DNA from 2 places in the Arthrobacter sp. PvP103 genome. Region 2 is predicted to be linked to the other one. Evidence: riboswitches for the same ligand, from Rfam matches in the RefSeq annotation. Region 2 holds a riboswitch; the other holds the start of a gene.
What was found. Region 2 has a riboswitch for thiamine pyrophosphate ahead of JOE41_RS01890 (bifunctional hydroxymethylpyrimidine kinase/phosphomethylpyrimidine kinase). Riboswitches for the same ligand answer to the same signal wherever they lie in the genome.

Region 1: another riboswitch for thiamine pyrophosphate. It lies ahead of thiC (phosphomethylpyrimidine synthase ThiC); the one in region 2 lies ahead of JOE41_RS01890 (bifunctional hydroxymethylpyrimidine kinase/phosphomethylpyrimidine kinase).

The regions. Positions count from the first base shown of each region.
Region 1 is NZ_JAFIBQ010000001.1:502,594-507,632, forward strand. It holds gene JOE41_RS02390 (hypothetical protein) at 1-182, opposite strand, end outside; gene JOE41_RS02395 (VOC family protein) at 294-1,169, opposite strand; gene JOE41_RS02400 (amidohydrolase family protein) at 1,216-2,334, opposite strand; TPP riboswitch at 2,420-2,527, shown strand; partial or broken gene thiC (phosphomethylpyrimidine synthase ThiC) at 2,522-4,401, shown strand; gene JOE41_RS02410 (hypothetical protein) at 4,370-5,039, opposite strand, start outside.
Region 2 is NZ_JAFIBQ010000001.1:402,940-407,978, forward strand. It holds gene rplU (50S ribosomal protein L21) at 1-6, opposite strand, end outside; gene JOE41_RS01890 (bifunctional hydroxymethylpyrimidine kinase/phosphomethylpyrimidine kinase) at 330-1,925, opposite strand; TPP riboswitch at 1,908-2,005, opposite strand; gene JOE41_RS01895 (Rne/Rng family ribonuclease) at 2,123-5,039, opposite strand, start outside.

The sequences.
Region 1 (5,039 bases), 100 kb from region 2:
TCGTAGTCCGCCCCCGACGCGTGGACAGCCGCTCCAGCGAGGTCGCCAAGCTGTTCAATCTCAAAATCGCTGATGTCCGGAATCCGAAGCGCGTCCGGAGCAGCGGGGCCTCCGCCGTCGAGTGCCGCCGCGCGCTTGAGCGCCTCGTCGTGGGTGGAAACAAAGATTTCGGTGAAACCCATGAAAATCATCCTCATTCCGTCGGCGGTGCGATGGTCCGGCGGGCAGCTTCGCAGCCTTCCCGGACTTCCGGCTTCAGCCTAACCCAGAAGAACGCGCAGCTCAGCGCCGCCTCAGCGGACGGCGACGCGGATCCGGTTGCGCCACGGATCCTCAAACCGCAGCTCGGCTCCCGTGTGGTGCGACGCGACGCCGGCAACCCGCAAACGGTCGGCGAGCGCGCCGACGTCGTCCGTTTTTGGCACTTCGATCAGGACTTCTCCCAAACCAAGGGTGTCCCGGCGGGGTCCCGCGCCCCTGCTGTTCCAGACGTTCATGGCCATGTGGTGGTGGTAGCCGCCGGCCGAGACGAACAGGGCCTGCCCGTGCCATCCGGCGGTCTTTTCGAAGCCAAGAGCGCCCACGTAGAAGTCGTGCGCCGACTGGACGTCGCCGACCTGCAGGTGGACGTGCCCGACGCCGGCCGCAGCGTCGCGCTGACCGCTCACCGCGTCCTCAGTCAAGTAGTCCTGCAGGAACCGCTGCGGCGGCAGGGCAAGGCTGTCCATCACCACGTTGGCACCTTCCCACGACCAGGCGGTCCGGGGGCGGTCCCAGTAGAGTTCGATGCCGTTGCCCTCCGGGTCGTTGAAGTAGAAGGCCTCGCTGACGAGGTGGTCTGCGCTTCCCGTGAAAAGCCTCGGTTCATACCGGGCGGCAGAGGCCACCGTGGCAGCGAGCGACGGGCGGTCCTCGAACAGCAGTGCCGTGTGGAACAGCCCCGCCTCGCCCTTCGCCGGGAGGTTAAGCCCGGGGGCCGGCGCCAGATGGACCAGGGGCGCTCCGCGCCGTCCAAGGTACACGCCGCCGTCCTGCTCAGCCACGACGTCCAGCCCGAGCGCGCGCTGGTAATAGTCCGTCATCAGCTTCATGTCGCCCACCTTGAGCATCACCGTGCCCATGGCGAGATCGGCGGGCAGCAGGTCATTGCTGCTGGATTCTGTGGTCATGCCAACTCCAAACTCCGGAAGCTAGGCCGCCGATGTCCGGCGACGCTTACATAGAGTAAATTACTTGAAGGTTCAATTTATTCCTAGCGGAGATGCCGCCCCGAAGAACGATGTGCTTGAGGTGCCGAAGTGTGGCCGGATTGACCCTGGGGTCCAGTTCGCACAGCACGACGTCGGCGCTGGCACCTTCCGCGATGCCGTCCGCTCCCAGCCACTCCCGCGCCGCCCAGGACGCGGCGTCCAGGGCTGACGCCGCGGGCAGGCCGGCGGCGTGGAGCGCCTGGATCTCGTCCACGATCCTGCCGTGGCTGATGACACTGCCCGCATCAGTCCCGGCGTAGATCGCCACGCCCGCTTCGAAGGCCTCGAGGATGCGCTCGTTCCGCCGTTCCCAGAGCGCCTGCATGTGCGCCGCGTACACCGGAAACTTCGCTTTCGCACGAGCCGCGATGTCCGGAAACGTCGCAATGTTGATGAGCGTGGGAACGATGGGAACGCGCTGGTCCACGAACCGGGGGATGTGGCGCGGCAGCAGGCCGGTTCCGTGTTCGATGCAGTCGATGCCGGCGTCGAGCATGTCATCCAGGGTGTCCTCTGCGAAACAGTGGGCGGTCACCCTGGCGCCTTCGTCGTGGGCGGCGCGCACAGCGTCCCGCACCACTGCGGCCGGGAACGACGGCGCAAGGTCGCCGGCGTCCCGGTCGATCCAGTCCCCTACGAGCTTGACCCAGCCGTCACCCGCCAGCGCCTGCTTGCGTACGGCCTCGACCAGTCCTTCCGGTTCCACTTCGATGGCGAATCCCCGGAGGTAGCGGCGCGTCCTGGCGATGTGGCGGCCGGCGCGGATGATGCGCGGCAGCTCCGGCCGCTGCTGGAGCCAGCGCGTGTCGTGGACGGCGCCGGCATCACGGACGAGCAGCGTGCCCGCGTTCCGGTCCGTGACAGCCTGCTCTTCGGCGACGGAATCCGGAACGTCACCGGCTGGTCCTAGCCCGATGTGGCAATGCGCATCGACCAGGCCCGGCAGCACCCAGCCGCTCAACACCAGGTCAGGCGGAGCGGCCGGCCGTGTGAATGTCAGCCTGCCGTCCACGGCCCAGAGGCCCTGCCGTTCCCGGTCGGGGGCGGTGAGCACGGTCCCGCTGAATTCGATGACGCCACGCATGCTTCCAGCCTAGACCGGCCGACTGCCCTCCCCAGTTGTGACCTGCATGTGACACGGACCCGCCCCGGCCCTGTGGTAGCTTCGTCTACGACCACACGGGTGCCCTTGCAAGGGCTGAGATCGGGCTGACGCGGCCTGCGACCGTTGAACCTGTCCGGGTAATGCCGGCGAAGGAAGTGAGTATTCCGTGAATACACAAGAAACACAGCTGATCCCTGCCCAAAACGAGGCCGCCCCCGGCAATTCGGCACCTGCCGAAGCGCAGTCCCTGAAGTCGCACTCGCTGGCATTCATCACCGATGAAGCCACCGGGATCCGGGTGCCGGTGACCGAAATCGCCCTTGAGGACTCACCGGGCGGGGCAGCCAACCCGCCGTTCCGCGTGTACCGGACTGCCGGGCCCGGCAGCGATCCCGTGGTGGGCCTGGAACCTTTCAGGACCCGGTGGATCGAGTCGCGGGCCGACACCGAGCCTTATGGCGGCCGGGAACGGAACCTGCTCGACGACGGCCGGTCGGCCGTGCGCCGCGGCGCCGCATCCGCGGAGTGGAAGGGCGCGCAGCCGTGCCCCGCCGCGCCGTTGAAGGCAGGACTGTCACGCAGATGCACTACGCCCGGCAGGGTGTCGTGACGCCGGAGATGCAGTTCGTTGCCCTCCGCGAAAACTGCGACGTGGAGCTGGTCCGCAGCGAAGTGGCTGCCGGCCGCGCCATCATCCCCAACAACATCAACCACCCGGAATCCGAACCGATGATCATCGGCAAGGCCTTCCTGGTGAAGATCAACGCCAACATCGGCAACTCGGCCGTCACGAGCTCCATCGCGGAGGAGGTCGACAAGCTGCAGTGGGCCACACTGTGGGGCGCCGACACCGTGATGGACCTGTCCACCGGCGATGACATCCACACCACCCGTGAGTGGATCATCCGCAACTCCCCCGTGCCGATCGGCACCGTTCCCATCTACCAGGCACTGGAAAAGGTCAACGGCGAGGCCAACAAACTGACGTGGGAAATTTTCCGCGACACCGTGATCGAGCAGTGCGAGCAGGGCGTGGACTACATGACCATCCACGCCGGCGTGCTGCTGCGGTATGTGCCCCTGACCGCCAACCGGGTGACCGGCATCGTCTCCCGCGGCGGCTCCATCATGGCCGGCTGGTGCCTTGCCCACCACCAGGAGAACTTCCTGTACACGCACTTCGACGAGCTGTGCGAAATTTTCGCCAAGTACGACGTCGCGTTTTCGCTGGGCGACGGGCTGCGGCCCGGTGCGACGGCGGACGCGAACGACGCCGCCCAGTTCGCCGAACTGGATACCCTGGCCGAACTGACGCAGCGCGCCTGGGAGTTCGACGTGCAGGTGATGGTGGAAGGACCCGGCCACGTGCCGTTCCACCTGGTCCGTGAAAACGTGGAACGCCAGCAGGAACTCTGCAAGGGAGCACCGTTCTACACGCTGGGGCCGCTGGTCACGGACATAGCCCCGGGCTACGACCACATCACCTCCGCCATCGGCGCTACGGAAATCGCCCGCTACGGCACGGCCATGCTCTGCTACGTCACGCCCAAGGAACACCTGGGGCTGCCAAACAAGGACGATGTCAAGACAGGCGTCATCACCTACAAGATCGCCGCCCACGCCGCCGACCTCGCCAAGGGCCACCCCGGCGCGCACCAACGCGACGACGCCCTGTCCAAGGCCCGGTTCGAATTCCGCTGGCGGGACCAGTTCGCCCTCTCGCTGGACCCGGTCACCGCCGAATCCTTCCATGACGAGACGCTGCCCGCGGAGCCAGCCAAGACCGCGCACTTCTGCTCCATGTGCGGGCCCAAGTTCTGCTCAATGCGCATCAGCCAGGACATCAGGGACGAGTACGGTTCCGCCGAGGCACAGTCGGCACTCGCCGAGATGGCGGCAGGCATGCGTGAGAAGAGCAACGAATTCCTCGCGGCCGGCGGCAAGGTCTACCTACCCGAGCTGCAGCTTCCAGACCCGGAACGACCGGGCCGGCACGGTGCAGCGACGGGCGACGCTACGACGCCCGTGAGTGCTGACGCCTGCTGACTTCCGCGATGAACGACCGGATAACCCGGTCTCCCTCCACCGAATCCTGAGGCCGGTGTCCGCCCGCGGCAACGCGGTGCTGGGCACCGGTTTCACGCAGGTAACCGGCTATCTCTTCGTAGAGCGGCTCCCAGCCGCCGGTGAGCACGAGCGTGGGGACTCCCGGCACGATCTGCAGTGGCGCCTCCCACGGGGGCGCCTGCAGCCGCAGCCGGCGGGCGGCGTTGAGTGCTTCCGGCGTGGCCGGCCCATCACTGTGCACGGAAAATGCCCGACGGACGAACTCCCGCTGGAAGTCGTCGTCGCCGAGCTGATGCCGCACGTCAAAAAGCGGCTGCATCAAGGCGCGGTGCGCAGCAGTGGCCGGCAGTTCGGCGGTCAGTGACAGGCAGGCGGGCTCCACGAGGGTGAGGGAATGCACCAGGTCCGGGCGTTCCACGGCCGCCATCATGGCCGCAATGGCGCCCTGGGCATGGGCCACGACGTGCCCGCCGGCCGCGCCCCGGCCATCGTCCGCCAAGGCCCCCAGCACAATCCCGGCGTCCGCCTGGAAGTCCGATTCGACGGGCTCCGCAGACGCGTCGAAACCGTGCCGGCGCAGGAACAGTGCGTCGTAGGCCAGGGCCATGCCGTGCTGC
Region 2 (5,039 bases):
CACCACTGGGGAACTCACTTCTCTCGACGTTTATTACTAGATTTGCGTGCGGAACCTGGGTCCAATTGTTTGGCCTGGTTCACGCTGTGCCTCAACGCCGGTGGGTTCCCCGGGGGAACCCATGAGTTATCCAAGGAACAATGCCATCTGGAATTCCAAACGGACCGTTCTGAGGTTATAACCCAAGTGTTGGCGTAAGCACCGAAGATCTAGAATACGCTAATTTTGCCTTCGGCCGCAAATGAGGCTGACTCCGGTGGTAGTACGTGATAGGCGCCACTCTGCTCAAAACAGACTGTTGCCGCAACGACTTCCGGAACCGTGCCCCACTATCGTACCGGCTCGGGAATGCTTTGCGGTGCAGCGTGAAGCCTCGGCGCGTCGAAGAATTCCACCTCGTACCGGCACGACTGCCGGAAGGCCACCCGCATGGCTTGCCGCTCCGCGTCAGACGCGGCACGGGCAGCGTCGTCGGTGATGCGCACTGCCTGCCGGGTGGCGGCGGCAAACCCTTCGTCCGCGTAGGTGCGGAGCCATTCGGCGTACGGGTGGTCCGGGGCCGACCCGGCAGCAAGGAACTGCCCGTGCAGGGTGGCACCCACCTCTGCATACAGCCAGAAGCACGGGAGCACAGCGGCGACGAGTACCCCGTAGCTGCCTGAAACGGATGAGGCCAGCAAGTGGTCCACGTAGGACTTCGTAACCGGTCCGAGTGCGGTGTCCACGTTCCGTGTGCTGAGCCATGTCCGGTGCAGTTCGGACTCGACTTCAAGGCATTGCTGTGCCGACCGCGCCCAGAACAGCTGTTCCACCTCGGTCGGGGCAATGGCGGCGGCGCGCGAAAGCACCCGGGAATAGCCGTTCAGGTAGATGGCATCCTGGGCAAGGTAATAGGCGAAGTGCTGCTCGGTGAGGGAGCCGTCGGCCAGGCCGCGGATGAAGTCGAGCCCGTAGACGGCGTCCAGGTCCGGCCCGGCATCTTGCCAGAGCACCGCTGCGAACCGGCCTTCGGCGGGCGCGTCACTTCCTTTGGGGGCCAGGTGGTGGAAATGGTGCACCGGGCCGTTGCCTGTTCCCACGTCCAAGGCGCCGGCTTCCCGGAGGGCCCCCTGCAACCATGGCTTCACTGTCCGCAAGGATTCCTCCCAGTCCCCCAGCCTCGCCTGCGCGGTGGCCATTGCCGAGGACAGGGAGCAGCCGGTGCCGTGGCTGTTCATGGTGTCGATCCGCTCGCCGGGTACAACCACAACGTCCTGGGCGAGCAGCCCTGCCGTGTTGACCAGCGCGTCAGGGCACTCCCCGCCGTCGAGGTGTCCGCCCTTGACGAGCACAGTGGCGCCGGTCTGGGCGGCGAGGCGCTTCCCCTGGGCGAGTGCCGCCTCCCAGTCGTCCGCGAGCGGTTCGTTGAGGAGAATCGCCAGTTCCGCCAGGTTGGGAGTGACGAGGTCGGCGAGGGGCAGGAGTTCGCGCAGTGCCGCCTCGGCCGCCTCCTGCAGGAGCCTGTCCCCGCTGGTGGCGACCATCACGGGGTCAAGAACCACGACGGCGGGACGGGCCTTCTCCAGCCAGCTGCGGACAGCGGCGATCACCGAAGAGTCACCCAGCATGCCGATCTTGACGGCGTCAATGCTGATGTCGTCGCTGATGGCTTCAAGCTGGGCCGTCAGGAAATCCGCCGGGGGCACGTGCACGGCACGAACGCCACGGGTGTTCTGCGCCGTCAGGGCGGTGATGGCAGCCATGCCGTATCCGCCGTTTGCGGCAATGCTTTTGAGGTCGGCCTGGATCCCCGCCCCGCCGGACGGATCGGAGCCGGCGATGGCCAGGACCCGGGGCGTACTGCGCAGGACAGTGCCGCCCGGTGATGATTCGCGGGCGACTTCGGAGGCAGGGGTGGGCAGGAATGATGAGGCCAAAGGAGACATCCCTTCGCCGGTGCTAACCGGACAGGTTCAACGGGTGTGGATCTCAGCCGGCCCTGTGCGCGGCACCCCGTGTCAGTCCCCTAGCCTAGCTGTTCCACCGCAACGAACTCACGGGCACGGCCCGAAACCGGCGTATTGCTACGCCAGTCCCGGACCGCACCCGCGATGTCAGCGTGTGGGACCGTGGTGCTGTGGGATCAGAGCTCGGAGGCCGGTACTCCCACACCCAGGATGATCGGCTCGCTGGCCGGTGCCTTGGCGGGCACATCCTTCTTCGCCGGCTCGGGAGCCTTTGCCTCATGGGTGTGCCCTGACGCGGCCACAGGAGCAGTTTCGTGGTGTTCCACGGACGTCTCGTTGGCTGCGCCCTGGGCGCGGCTGGCACTCCGGTGACGGCGGGGACGGCGCGCCCGGCCCTGGACCGCAGTGTGGTCGGTGTAGTCGGCTTCAGCAGCGGGTGCTGCCGGGGCCTGGACCGACGGCACACGGGCGGGTGCCTCGACCGGCGCCTGGGCGGACGGAGCCTGCTGCTCAGCCGGTGACGCCGGAGCCTCAGCAGCTGCAGGCTCACCCAGGTGCGCGAAAGCCTCAGCGAGCCGGTCGAGAGTCAGGGCGGCTCCGGACGCGGGTGCTTCGCCGGCATGCTCAACAAACGGCAGTGCCACCTTTTCGCCACCGAAGGTCAGAACGGCCGCGGGCCGTCCTGCGGCTGCTGCTTCAGATTCCGACACCTTGGCCGGCCTTGCCGTGGCGGGCTGGGTGGTGGACGGCTGGGCCGCCCCTTCCCCGGCCGTCGCTCCGGCTTGCCCGGAAGGAGCCTGCGCGGCGAGTGCCTGGCCGACAGCCTGTGCGGCACTTGCCTGTGCGGCGGCCGCCGGGGCTGCATGGCCCGTCTCGGAGTCATGCAGGTGGGCGGCGTGTGCTGCCGCAGCGATGTTGGCCAGGGCAACGCGGGTCGCTTCAGCCTTGGCGTGGCGTTCGGCTTCGGTGGGCTCGTGGTGCACCGGGGCCGGCGTCAACGGAACAGCCTCGGAGGCCGGCTGGCCGCCCTTGCCGCGGCGGCGGCTCTTGCGCTCCGTCCGGGGAGGCTGCTGGGCTTCCGTCCGCTGCACGTGGTGCTCGGCGGCAACAGTGTTGGCCCGGCGGTGTTCCACCGGCTCGTCGTGGGTGACGATGCCGCGGCCGGCGCAGGCCTCGCACTGCTCGCCGAAGACCTCCAGCAGCCCGGTGCCCATGCGCTTGCGGGTCATCTGCACCAGGCCCAGCGAGGTCACTTCCGCAACCTGGTGCTTGGTCCGGTCGCGTCCGAGGCACTCCACCATGCGGCGCAGCACAAGGTCGCGGTTGGATTCGAGCACCATGTCGATGAAGTCGATGACGATGATGCCGCCGATGTCGCGCAGCCGCAGTTGGCGCACGACTTCTTCAGCCGCTTCCAGGTTGTTCTTGGTGACGGTTTCCTCCAGGTTGCCGCCGCTGCCGGTGAACTTACCGGTGTTTACGTCCACCACGGTCATGGCTTCGGTGCGGTCGATCACGAGGGAGCCGCCGGAGGGCAGGAAGACCTTGCGGTCCAGGGCCTTGTGGATCTGCTCGTCGATGCGCCAGGCCGCGAAGATGTCCGTGTCCTTGGTCCATTTTTCGAGCCGCCCCACCAGGTCCGGTGCCACGTACGTCACGTACGCCTCGATGGTGTCCCAGGCTTCCTCGCCGGAGACGATCAGCTTGGAGAAGTCCTCGTTGAAGACGTCCCGGACGACCTTGATGGTGAGATCCGGTTCGCCGTAGAGGAGCTCCGGAGCAAGGATCTTCGTGGACGTGGCCTGGCTTTCAATGCCTTCCCATTGGGCACGCAAGCGGTTGATGTCGTGCGTCAGTTCTTCCTCGGACGCGCCCTCGGCAGCGGTGCGGACGATCACACCGGCGTCTTCCGGCAGGCGGTCCTTGAGGATCCGCTTAAGGCGGTTGCGCTCGACGTCGGGCAGCTTCCGGGAGATGCCGGTCATGGATCCGCCGGGAACGTACACGAGGTACCGGCCGGGCAGCGAGATCTGGCTGGTCAGGCGTGCACCCTTGTGGCCGACCGGATCCTTGGTGACCTGGACCAGCACGGAGTCGCCGGATTTCAGCGCGTTCTCGATCCGGCGCTGCTTTCCTTCGAGGTTGACGGCGTCCCAGTTGACTTCACCGGCGTAGAGGACTGCGTTGCGTCCGCGTCCGATGTCCACGAAAGCGGCTTCCATGGACGGCAGCACGTTCTGGACCTTGCCCAGGTAGACGTTGCCGATCAGGGAGTCCTGCTGGGTCTTGGAAACGAAGTGCTCAGCCAGGACGCCGTCCTCCAGGACACCGATCTGGATTCTGTCGTCGCGCTGGCGAACGATCATCTGGCGGTCCACCGACTCCCGGCGGGCCAGGAACTCGGCCTCGGTGATGACGGTACGGCGCCTGCCGGTGTCGCGGGATTCGCGGCGGCGCTGCTTCTTGGCCTCAAGCCGGGTGGAACCCTTGACGGACGTGACGCGGTTGTTGACCGGCGCCTCGCTGATGGCCCGGGGTGCACGGACCCGGGTCACCGTGTTGGGCGGGTCGTCGTCTCCCCCGCCCGTCAGTTCGAGGTCCTGGTCACCGCGGCGGCGGCGACGACGACGGCGGGAGGTAACGCCGTCGTCCGCGGTCCGGGTGGATTCCTCATCAGAGTCCTCGTCGCCCGCTGCGCCTTCGGCGGATTCGGCGGATTCGGCCTCACCGGCAGTTTCCCGGTCGGTCACACGGCTGCGGCCACGGCGTCCGCGGCTGCGGCGCCGACGGGAGCCGCCTGCGTCTACCTCTTCGGTGTCCTCTTCCGTGTCTTCCTCGTCGTTTTCCTTTGCCACGGCAGGCGCGGCTGCCGGACGGACCACGGTGCTCAGGTCCGGTGCCTGGAAAATCATGGACGTCACCGAACCGGGCTCAAGGAAGAGCGCGCCGACGGGACTGGCGGCTTCGGCTGCCGCGGGCTGCTCAGTGGCAGCCACGGGAGCGGCGGGTTCCCGGACTTCTGTTTCCTGGGCTGCGGCAACCACTTCTTCTTCAGCTGCCGGCTCGGCAACGGCCGCAACATCCCGGGCCTCG